DNA from 3 places in the Mesorhizobium sp. C277A genome. Region 2 is predicted to be linked to each of the others. Evidence: riboswitches for the same ligand, from Rfam matches in the RefSeq annotation. Region 2 holds a riboswitch; each other region holds the start of a gene.
The links. A riboswitch is a leader RNA that binds a small molecule or an ion and turns the genes downstream of it on or off. The one in region 2 is predicted to bind cobalamin.
Positions count from the first base shown of each region.

Region 1: another riboswitch for cobalamin. It lies ahead of metE (5-methyltetrahydropteroyltriglutamate--homocysteine S-methyltransferase); the one in region 2 lies ahead of NKK52_RS13455 (DUF1636 family protein).
Region 3: another riboswitch for cobalamin. It lies ahead of NKK52_RS27450 (aromatic ring-hydroxylating oxygenase subunit alpha); the one in region 2 lies ahead of NKK52_RS13455 (DUF1636 family protein).

Region 1 is NZ_JAMYVW010000004.1:245,860-249,130, forward strand. It holds gene metE (5-methyltetrahydropteroyltriglutamate--homocysteine S-methyltransferase) at 1-1,643, opposite strand, end outside; cobalamin riboswitch at 1,734-1,934, opposite strand; gene NKK52_RS30800 (adenosine kinase) at 2,340-3,271, opposite strand, start outside.
Region 2 is NZ_JAMYVW010000002.1:2,688,949-2,692,219, reverse strand. It holds gene cobN (cobaltochelatase subunit CobN) at 1-330, opposite strand, end outside; gene cobW (cobalamin biosynthesis protein CobW) at 349-1,401, opposite strand; gene NKK52_RS13455 (DUF1636 family protein) at 1,404-1,829, opposite strand; cobalamin riboswitch at 1,868-2,074, opposite strand; gene NKK52_RS13450 (DUF6348 family protein) at 2,134-2,664, opposite strand; gene NKK52_RS13445 (winged helix-turn-helix domain-containing protein) at 2,855-3,271, opposite strand, start outside.
Region 3 is NZ_JAMYVW010000002.1:5,556,170-5,559,440, reverse strand. It holds gene NKK52_RS27455 (FAD-binding oxidoreductase) at 1-153, opposite strand, end outside; gene NKK52_RS27450 (aromatic ring-hydroxylating oxygenase subunit alpha) at 191-1,438, opposite strand; cobalamin riboswitch at 1,556-1,757, opposite strand; gene NKK52_RS27445 (DUF680 domain-containing protein) at 2,257-2,463, shown strand; gene NKK52_RS27440 (DUF680 domain-containing protein) at 2,529-2,732, shown strand; gene NKK52_RS27435 (DUF680 domain-containing protein) at 2,804-3,037, shown strand; gene NKK52_RS27430 (ABC transporter ATP-binding protein) at 3,111-3,271, opposite strand, start outside.

The DNA of each region.
Region 1 (3,271 bases), on a different contig from region 2:
ATGGGGGGACGCACGTAACGCGACCCATAGCTTTGCACCCAGGCATGCTGAGTGAAGGCGAAGCCGGACAGCTGCTCGCCGAAATGCTGTACCATATCGTTTCGTTCGAACTCACCGTGCACCAGCACGTCCAGCCCGATCTCTTCCTGCCAACGAATTGCTGACTCGATCTCCTTCTTCAGGAAAATCTCGTAGTCGACATAACTGAGCTGGCCCTTCGCATGAGCGGACCGCGCGCGGCGTACCTGCGGCGTCTGCGGGAAGGACCCGATTGTCGTCGTCGGGAACGGCGGCAGCCCGAGCGTGCCGGCCTGGACTCTGGAGCGCTCGCCAAAAGCGCTCTCTCGTCGTTTCATGCTATGGTCAATGCTGGCGATCCGCCCCTCAACAAGCGGGTCATGGATCTTCGTGGACGTCAAGCGAGTGGCGGCAGCCTCGGCAGAAGCTTTCAACGCGGCTGCCACCGCATCCCTGCCTTTGGAAAGGGCCCGGGCCAGCAAGACCAGCTCGTCGGTCTTCTGGGCCGCGAAGGCGAGCCACGACCTGATGTCGGCCTCGAGTTCCGTCTCCATGCGCAGGTCAATCGGCACATGCAGCATCGAGCAAGAAGGCGCAATTTCGACGCGGTCCAAGGGCCAGCCGGCGACGATCGGTTTGATGCGGTCGAGAATGGCGGGCAGGTTCGCACGCCAGACGTTGCGGCCATCGATCAAGCCGAGCGAGAGCACCAGATCCTTCGGAGCGAGCCGACCCACCGTTTCCAGCTGCTCGGGAGCGCGCACGAGATCAATATGCAGGCCGGCCAGGGGCAGAGAAACCGCGGTTTCGAGATTGTCTCCCAGCGACCCGAAATACGTAGCCAGCATGATCTTCAGCTCGGGCGCGGCTTTCGACAGCTGGCCATAGGCGAATTCGAACGCAGCTCGTTCGTTCGGGTTCAGATCGAGGACAAGCGCTGGCTCATCGATCTGCACCCAGTCGGCTCCCGACAGCTTCAGCCTCTGCAGGACTTGCTCGTAAACGGGCAGCAGCCGCGGTAGGAGCGCGATGGGACCGAACCCTTCGGCACGCGATTTCGCCACCTTGAGGAAGGTGATGGGTCCAAGGATGACTGGGCGTGTGTGTATGCCGAGAGCTTTAGCCTCGAGGAAGTAATCGACCGGCTTCGATGACGAGAGGGCGAACGTCTGATCATCATCGAGTTCCGGCACAATGTAGTGGTAGTTGGTGTCAAACCACTTGGTCATTTCCATCGCGGTTACACCAGGTCCATGAGCCTCCTCCTGGTGACCAGCGTGTCCACAATCCTCCGTCTGACCCTGGTTGCCGCGCGCCATTGCGAAGTAGATGTCAAGTGGGACCTCGCCGCTATTCCAGCCGTACCGGGATGGAATGGCCCCGACCATGGCTGCGGTGTCGAGCACATGGTCGTAAAGCGAGAAGTCGTTCGACGGGATTTTCGACACGCCGCGATCGCGCTGCTCTTCCCAGCTAGCGGCACGGAGCGCCTTCGACGTCGCAAGAAGGTCGCCAGCGGACGATGTTCCGGACCAGTAGCTTTCGAGGGCGAATTTCAGTTCTCGCCGACGACCGAAGCGCGGCACGCCGAGCGTTGCTACAGGAATTTGCTGAGAGACAGTCATGTCATACCCCGATGGTTGGGGGCGTCGGTGACAAGGAGGCGCTAGCAGGCCGGCACGCCGGTTGCAGCGGCCACCGAGACACCCCGCCCGTGGACGTAATTCGCCGTGGCAGGTCTCCTGGCTCGCGGGGTCATAGCCTCTACCCGTCTTCCCGAGGGTATTCGCCTCAGTGACATGAGTGGATTGGCTCGCCGCTAACAGTTGCGGGGGCAGCGCCGGCATCGCACCGGCTTCCCTCTTAGCTCCGCTGCGGCAGCACCGTACGCGAGAACCACAACAGCAGACAATCACAGCAACCCGCTCTTTGTCAATGACGCATAATGAAATGTTTATGTCGTTATATGGTCGCGTTTTACGCCTTTGTCTAGCATTGTGAAATATTCAGTCTGCTGCCCGCATTCGGCATCGTGGGACGTGATCGCAAGTCAAGTCCGACGGACGCCGCGAGTTCTCCGTTACCTCAGGAACCTTACTGGCCTTCCCCAAGCTGAGCTTCTGGAAAATGCTGGTGACGATCTGGATGACGGTGAATGCCGTCATGGCAAGCACGCCTTGCACCGCTCCTCCAGCGAGCTTCACGGCAGCAGCATGGGTCAGTTCTCCGAAGCGAATGGCTGTCGCTATCAGCGAGCTTTGACACAGTTCCGCCACTGCGGTCATCGCGTCAGTAGGGCGGCTGGTTAGTTGCCCGCGCATCTACAGCAACCCAGCCCCTTCCGCCTCGCGGCGCAAATTCTGCCTTGGCCTTGGGCCGATCTGCTGGATCACCAGGCCGGCCGCCAGCGAGCCAAGGTCGCCGCAGGTCTTGAGGTTGCGGCCCTGCGTGTAGCCATGCAGGAAACCGGCGGCGTAGAGGTCGCCGGCGCCGGTGGTGTCGACCAACTCCTTGATGGCGGTCGCCTCGATGACCACGGTCTCGTCGCCGCGCACGATCACCGAGCCTTTTTCGGAACGGGTGACGGCGGCAATCTTGCAGTCCTTGCGGATCTGAGCCAGCGCCTCGTCGAAGGATTTTGTCTGGTAGAGCGACTTGATCTCGTGGCTGTTGGCAAAGACGATGTCGACAGTGCCCGAGCGCATCAGCTCGAGGAACTCGTCCCGGTAGCGGTCGACGCAGAACGAATCCGACAACGTCATCGACACTTCGCGTCCGGCCTCGTGTGCGAGCTTCGCCGTCTGCCGGATCGCCTCCTTGGCGCGCGGCGGATCCCACAGATAGCCCTCGAAATAGGTCACCTTGGCGCCTGACGCCTTGTCGGCCTCGACGTCTTCCGGCCCGAGTTCGATGCAGGCGCCGAGATAGGTGTTCATCGAACGCTCGCCATCGGGGGTGACGAAGATCATCGATCGCGCTGTCGGCGGCTGGCCCTCAAGCGGCCTGGTGTCGAAGGCGACGCCCTGGGCATGGATGTCATGCGCGTAGATTTCGCCGAGCGGATCGTTCGACACCTTGCCGAAGAACGCGGCGCGTCCGCCGAAGCTGGCTACGCCGGCCGCCGTGTTGCCGGCACTGCCGCCGGAGGCCTCGATCGCCGGGCCCATGCGGCTGTAGAGCAGTTCGGCGCGGCGCGTGTCGATCAGGTTCATCGCGCCCTTGATGATGCCGTTGATCTCGAGGAATGCCTCGT
Region 2 (3,271 bases):
CTTGATGCCGTTCGCACGGGCAGTCGCGGCAAGCTGGTCGCAGCCATAGCGCCACCAGTCGTAGCCGCCGAGGATGCGCACCAAAATCACCTTGGCGTGGCGGGCGACGCTGTCGATCCAGAGGTCCACGGACATGGGATGGCGCAGGTCGCGCAGCGCCGCCAGCCGCATCGACGGCAGGCGGGCGGCATCGGCCTTCCACGCCGCCGCGAGGCCGGCGAGGTCGCTGTCGGTGAAGGACAGCGCCACGATATCCGCCGGCGTCTGCCCGAGATCGACGGGCTCGGCGAGATCGTCGAGCGAGGCGGATGTGGTGGTGAGTATATGCATTTCGGCTCGTGGTTTGGATCAGCCGGCGAGTATACGCTCGATCGCCGGGCGGTTCAGTCCTTTCAGGCCAATGACGACAAGACGCGAGCGGCGGTCGTCCTCAGCCGCCCAGGCGCGGTCATAGTAATGATTGACGCGCGGGCCGACGGCCTGCAGCAAAAGTCGCATCGGCTTGCCGCCGACATCGACGAAGCCTTTTACACGCAACACGTTTTCCTGTTCGGCGGCGGTGGCGACGCGCTTGGCCAGGTCGTCGGGATTGGCGATCGAGGGGATGTCGACGATGAAGGTGTCGAAATCGTCATGCTCATGATCGAAAGCGCCGTCGTGATGCGACTTGCGGTTCTCGATGTCGTCTTCGACGGTGAGACCGAGGCCAAGCAGCACCGACGGGTCGACCTTGCCATGCGCAGTCGGCACGATTTTTACCGCGCGGGCGGAATGTTCATTGATGATGGCGTTGGCGCGGGCCGAACCGGGGGCGTCCATCAGATCGCTCTTCGACAGGATGATCAAATCGGCGCAGGCGATCTGGTCCTCGAACACTTCTTCGACAGGATCGTCATGGTCGAGCGTCTCGTCCTGAGCGCGCTGTGCCTGCAAAGCGTCCATGTCGTTGGCGACGCGGCCTTCGGCCAGCGCCGGGCCGTCTACCACGGCGATGACACCGTCGACGGTTACCCGGCTCTTCACGCTCGGCCACTGGAACGCCTGGACCAGCGGCTTGGGCAGAGCCAGGCCCGAGGTCTCGATCAGGATGTGGTCAACCTTCGGTGTCAGCGCGAGGATCTTGTCGAGGGCGGGCACGAAATCGTCGGCGACTGTACAGCAGATGCAGCCATTGGCCAGTTCGACGATGTTTTCCTCGGGGCAGGTGTCGATGCCGCAGCCTTTCAGGATTTCCCCGTCGATGCCGATGTCGCCGAACTCGTTGACGATGATGGCGATGCGCTTGCCGCCGGCATTTTCCAGGAGATGGCGGACCAGCGTCGTCTTGCCGGCGCCGAGGAAGCCTGTAACGACAGTGCAGGGAACACGGGAGAGGTTGGCGGCCGGGTTTGAAGCGTTCATCGTCAGTCCTTCAGCATGTCGAGGGGTGGGATGCGGGCAACGAGGCCGCGCTTGAGGCTATCGGGCCGGCCGCGCCACGGGATGAGGCCGTCGGCCGAAGTCGCGAAGAGCTTTGCGCCGGTAACGAGGTCGGCGCCGCTGGTTGCGGTCAGATCGCCGAAGACATAGCTCCAGCAGCCATCGCGCAGGATCGCGGCGCTGAGGCGGCGCTTGCAATTGCCGAGACATTCGGCGGTGCGGACCCGGATATCGCCGGCAGCGGCGCGGCCTGTGTCCTCAGCCAGCAATTCGCCGGCGCGCGGATGGGCGTCGGAACCGGTCTCATCGCGGCAGGAGGCGCAGACGATGACGGTCACGCCGGTCAGGGCGTCGTTGTCGCCGGACGCAATGTCCGTTGTGCCAGCCGAAAAACTGCTGTTCTGGTCCAAAAACCGTGCTCCTTGCCCGGAAACCCGCCAGGCGATCGGATACTTTGTCTCAGACGGCAGGTCTCCTGGCTCGCGAGTCATTGCCTTGGTTAGCCGCCTTCCCGGTGTTACCCAGTGGCTTTCGGCCTTGGCTCTTCGCTTACAGTTGCGGGGACAGCCGCGGATTTGGGATTTTTTCGTCCCGCACCGCATTCCCTCTTGGCCCTTGCCGTTGCGGGCAGGGGACCGTCTGGAGCGGATTTTAGGCTTTTGCAGGCAGCGGTGTCAACGCACGGCTACGACATGGCGATGTCGGCAGGGGCTGTCATGTCCCGGCTTCCGGCAGTGCCAGGATGACCTGTCGGATAGCTTGATAGCCATCGCTATAGTCCCAGTCATGACCGACAGCCAGATTCTGTCCCTCATGCCAAACCGCGTTGTCCAGAAGGACTTCGGCACTAATCAGCGTGCCCTTCAAGCCTGCCAGAAAGGTCCGGACAAAATGGCTTCCGGGGGGTACCGAAGCTGTGAACAGCTTTTCCAGCTTGGCATAGAATGCTGGATAGCCTGGTGTCAGCGAGCATAGCTCGGTTGTGGCCTGGGAAATGACCGGGCCGCTATAGATTTTCCAGCGGGCATCTTTTCGCCAGATCTTCCAACTGGCGCTGCTTCGCTGCCAAAGCTCTATTTCGGCCTGCATGTTCTCGCAGACGTGATCGGCCAGTCCCTCAATGGCCACATGGAAAACACCACGGAGAAACTTTTCAAACGCCTGGTTCAGTTCCTGTTCGCGCGTGTCGCCGAAGCCAGCAAAGGATTCAATGACCGGCTGAACATCAAGCAGCGGAGAAAAAATGTAGATTTCCAGGACCAGCCGTCAGAACTCGTCTCGAACACCTCAGCCTCAAACCGAAGCTGCTTCGATTGGAGCATGACGTCCCTATCTCTGCGGACTGCATCTATTCCATGCGCAATGAGGGCGCCATGGATCATGTCGAGCACTTTGTCCGATGCCATTGCACAACCTACGAGGCTTATTGAGGCGTCTATGACAGACGCTGCAAGGGTTGGCCATCTCTCTCGCTAGCCAATGCCGGCCCCAGATTGCCGGCCGGCGTCACTTCGATGCGCTCAAGGCCAAGCCAGCCCTGCATCTCCTTTAGTTCCTCGAAAAGCTGTGCGGTGGTCTCAGGCGGTGCGCCTGCTTCGGCATAGGCGGCGTGGACGCGTAAGACACTCGCAGGCCGGTCGGCCTTGAGGTCGACGCGGGCGACGATCTTGTCGCCGAGCAAGAAAGGCAGCACGTAATAGCCATATTGCCGCTTGTCGGCCGGGGTGTAGATCTCGATGCGGTAGCGGAAATCGAAGAGACGCTCGGTGCGCGCGCGCTCGAAGACCACCGGATCGAAGGGGGCCAGCAAGGCGCGGGCCTCGATCTTTCGCGGCAGGCGGGCGTCCCTATA
Region 3 (3,271 bases), 2.9 Mb from region 2:
CTTGTAGCGGAACCAGGTCTGGTTGTCGGAGCGGAAGGTGAAGGTCTTGACGTCGGGCGCCTCGTCGCTGACGCCGATCACTTCCAGCACCTGCAGCCTATCGTTCCACGGCGCCATCTGGTCAAGATGGCGATAGAGCCCAAGATCCGTCATCGCATTCATCCTCTGGTCCCTCTTCGCCTGCTCCAGCTCACGCGACGCTGCGTAGCGCCGGCCGGCCGCCTTCGGCAAGGCGCGGGCCGATGAAGGCCGCGTACCATTCGACGAACTGGATCACGCCGCCCTCGTGCAGCTCCGAATAGGGGCCGGGCTCATAGGCCGGAGACAGGATGCCAAAGGCGTTTTCCTCGACGATGCGGCGGTCCTGGTCGTTGGTCTCGGTCCAGACATGGGTGAGCTCCTCAAGGTTGTAGTCGACCCCCTCGACCGCATCCTTGTGCACCAGCCACTTGGTCGTCACCGCGGTTTCGGTGGCGCTGATCGGCAGCACCCGGAAGGTGACCGCATGGTCGATCAGTATGTGGTTCCAGGTCGTCGGATAGTGGTAGTGCATCAAGGTGCCGATGCGGTCGGCGGCAACAGTGTCGGACAGGTTCTTCGTCACCGCGCGCTTTCCGGACATCGTGTAGCTGACGGCATCGCGCAGCAGCGGCGCGCGGGTGGCGCGGTATTGCCCGGCCGGATCGATGCGGAACTTGCTCGGCAGGCCCGCCGCCTCGCATTTCGCCCAGTGCGCCAGCATCTCCGGATCGCTGTCGGCGCCCTGCACGCCGGTCACCGTCGGCGCTTCGGGGAATGTCTTGCACAGCTCTGGATGATTGCCGGCGCAGTGATAGCATTCGCGGTTGTTTTCCCAGACCAGCTTCCAGTTGCCCTTCTCGATGATGGTGCTCTCGAAGGCGACCTTGGCTTCATTCAGCCGGTGCGGCTTGAGGTAGGGCTCTATCATGGCGCGCATCGGGGCAAAGTCGGCAGGTTCTTTTGCCAGGCAGATGAAGATGTAGCCGCCGACGCTCTCGCAGGCGACGGGCTTCAGGCCGAACTGGCTCTTGTCGAAACCGTCGGCCATCTGGCGGGCAAACAGCAGCCGGCCGTCAAGCTCGTAGGTCCACTGGTGATAGGGGCAGACAAGCTTTGCCGCCATGCCCTTCTCAGTGTTGCAGACACGGCTGCCGCGATGGCGGCAGGAATTGTGAAAGGCGTTGATGTTGCCCTTCTGGTCGCGGACCAGCACCACCGGATAATCGCCGATCTGCACGGTGATATAGCTGCCGGGCTTCGGCAGTTCGCAATCATGGCCGATGAACAGCCAGTCGCGATACCAGATAAGCTCCATGTCGAGCTTGAAATAGTCCGGGTCGGTGTAGAAGGGCTGTTCCAGCGAAAAGCCTTGCTTGCGGCCGTTCAGGAGCCTCAGCATGTCGTTGCGCGTATCCATAGTTCTGTCCTCGTGGTTTAAGGACTGAACTTGGTGGTGATGGAGGAAGGATCGGACGCAGGCCGGCGCGGCGCCGGACATGCACTATCCACCTCTTGACCGCCCACCGCGATCAGTCGAGTCTATGCATCTCGGGCTGGTTTCCGGGCTCTGGAGTTGTCCTTGCGGACCATCGCGACACCTTCCCAGGCTGCTGCCCAGTGGTCTCCCGTTGCGACTTCAACTCCACCACCGTTGCGGGGGCAGCGCCGGATTCTGACCGGCTTCCCAATTCTCCGCTGCGTCGTCACGAAGCGGCACCTGAGATGCGATCATCTAATCACGGCAGCGATCGCGACGTCGGCATGAAAGCGACATCATATCCATGCGGCGCGACACGCGCGGCATACGCCCCGCCGACCACCGAAGGGCTGAGATCCTGTCTTGCGGCGCTATCATCGCCGTTTCGAATCGCTGCGGATCCAGTTCCGATCGGGGGCAAAAAGGGCTCAACGGTATCGAAAAGTTACTATTAGCAATCTCTAATCGAACCGAACGGTTCGTTTCTGTTGACAATGCGTGCAGGACGGTGTGAACGACGGCCCGGAAACCGACACCGGAGCGAACCACTCGGTTCGACATAAGCAACTGAAAACAATGCGATAAATGACCATAGAGGAACTTCCTGGCACAATTTCAAGGTGCAGGACCGTGGTCCACACGGAACAACTTCGTGATTGGAAACCAGCCTATGGCTTTCCCACATCGGGGCTGTCCGAACGACGCGAATTCCTCCCAAGACACGCCGCTAGACGGACAGACAAACTGGAGTACTAAAAATGAAAAAGATCATCCTCACTGCCGCAGCCGTTTTGGCGATCACCGGCAGCGCCTTCGCCGGTAGCGACAATTACGGTTCCAATGGTGCGAACCAGCCAGCCGTCTCGGTCGACAGCTCGTATACGGCTTCCATTCAGAAGCCGGCGCACGCTGACAAGCAGCCTGTCGTTCAGGGCGCCGACCGCGACCTCTACGGCAATCGCTGATCCCGACCAAAGAAGGGCGGCTAACCCGTCGCTCTCGGGATCCCAAAAAATTCAGGAGTATTGAAATGAAAAAGATCATCCTTGCTGCCGCCGCCGTTTTGGCCATCTCCGGCAGCGCTTTCGCCGGCAGCGACAACTACGGTTCGAACGGCGCCAACCAGCCTGCGATTACGTCGACCGATAGTGGCCATACGGCTTCGGTTGAGAAGTCGGCTCCAGCCGAGCAGGCGCCTGCCCACGGTGCCGACCGTAACCTTTTCGGCCGCTAAAAGCCGGTTTCCAGCACGTGGCGGGCTTATCCGCTGCAGCTGGCGGCATCAGAAAAATTCAGGAGACTAAAATGAAGAAGATCGTTCTTGCCACCGCAGCCGTTCTGGCTATTTCGAGCGCTGCCTTTGCCGGCAGCGACAATTATGGCTCCAATGGCGCCAACCAGCCGGCCGCTGCCGTCGACACCACCCGCACTTCGTCGACCGGCACCAACTCGGCGGTCTACAAGCTGCTGAACTCGTCGAACGACCAACAGAAGTTCGTTCCTCAGAGCAGCGACAGGGATCGGTTCGGCAACAACTAACAGCCGAAGCTTAAAAAAAGAGCGGCGGGCCTGGCCCGCCGCTCTTTTTTCATGCCTGTACGACGCAGCTATCTCAAGCCGCCTTCACTTCCACCGGCTTGAGCGAGAAGGAGTGCCCATCGGCGTCGAAGATGTGCAGGTCCCCGGCATCCGCGGTCAGTCGCAGCTTTGCCCCGCGCTTGACCTCGACATTGCCGGGCAGCTTGGTCACCAACGGCAGGTCAGCGCGGCCGA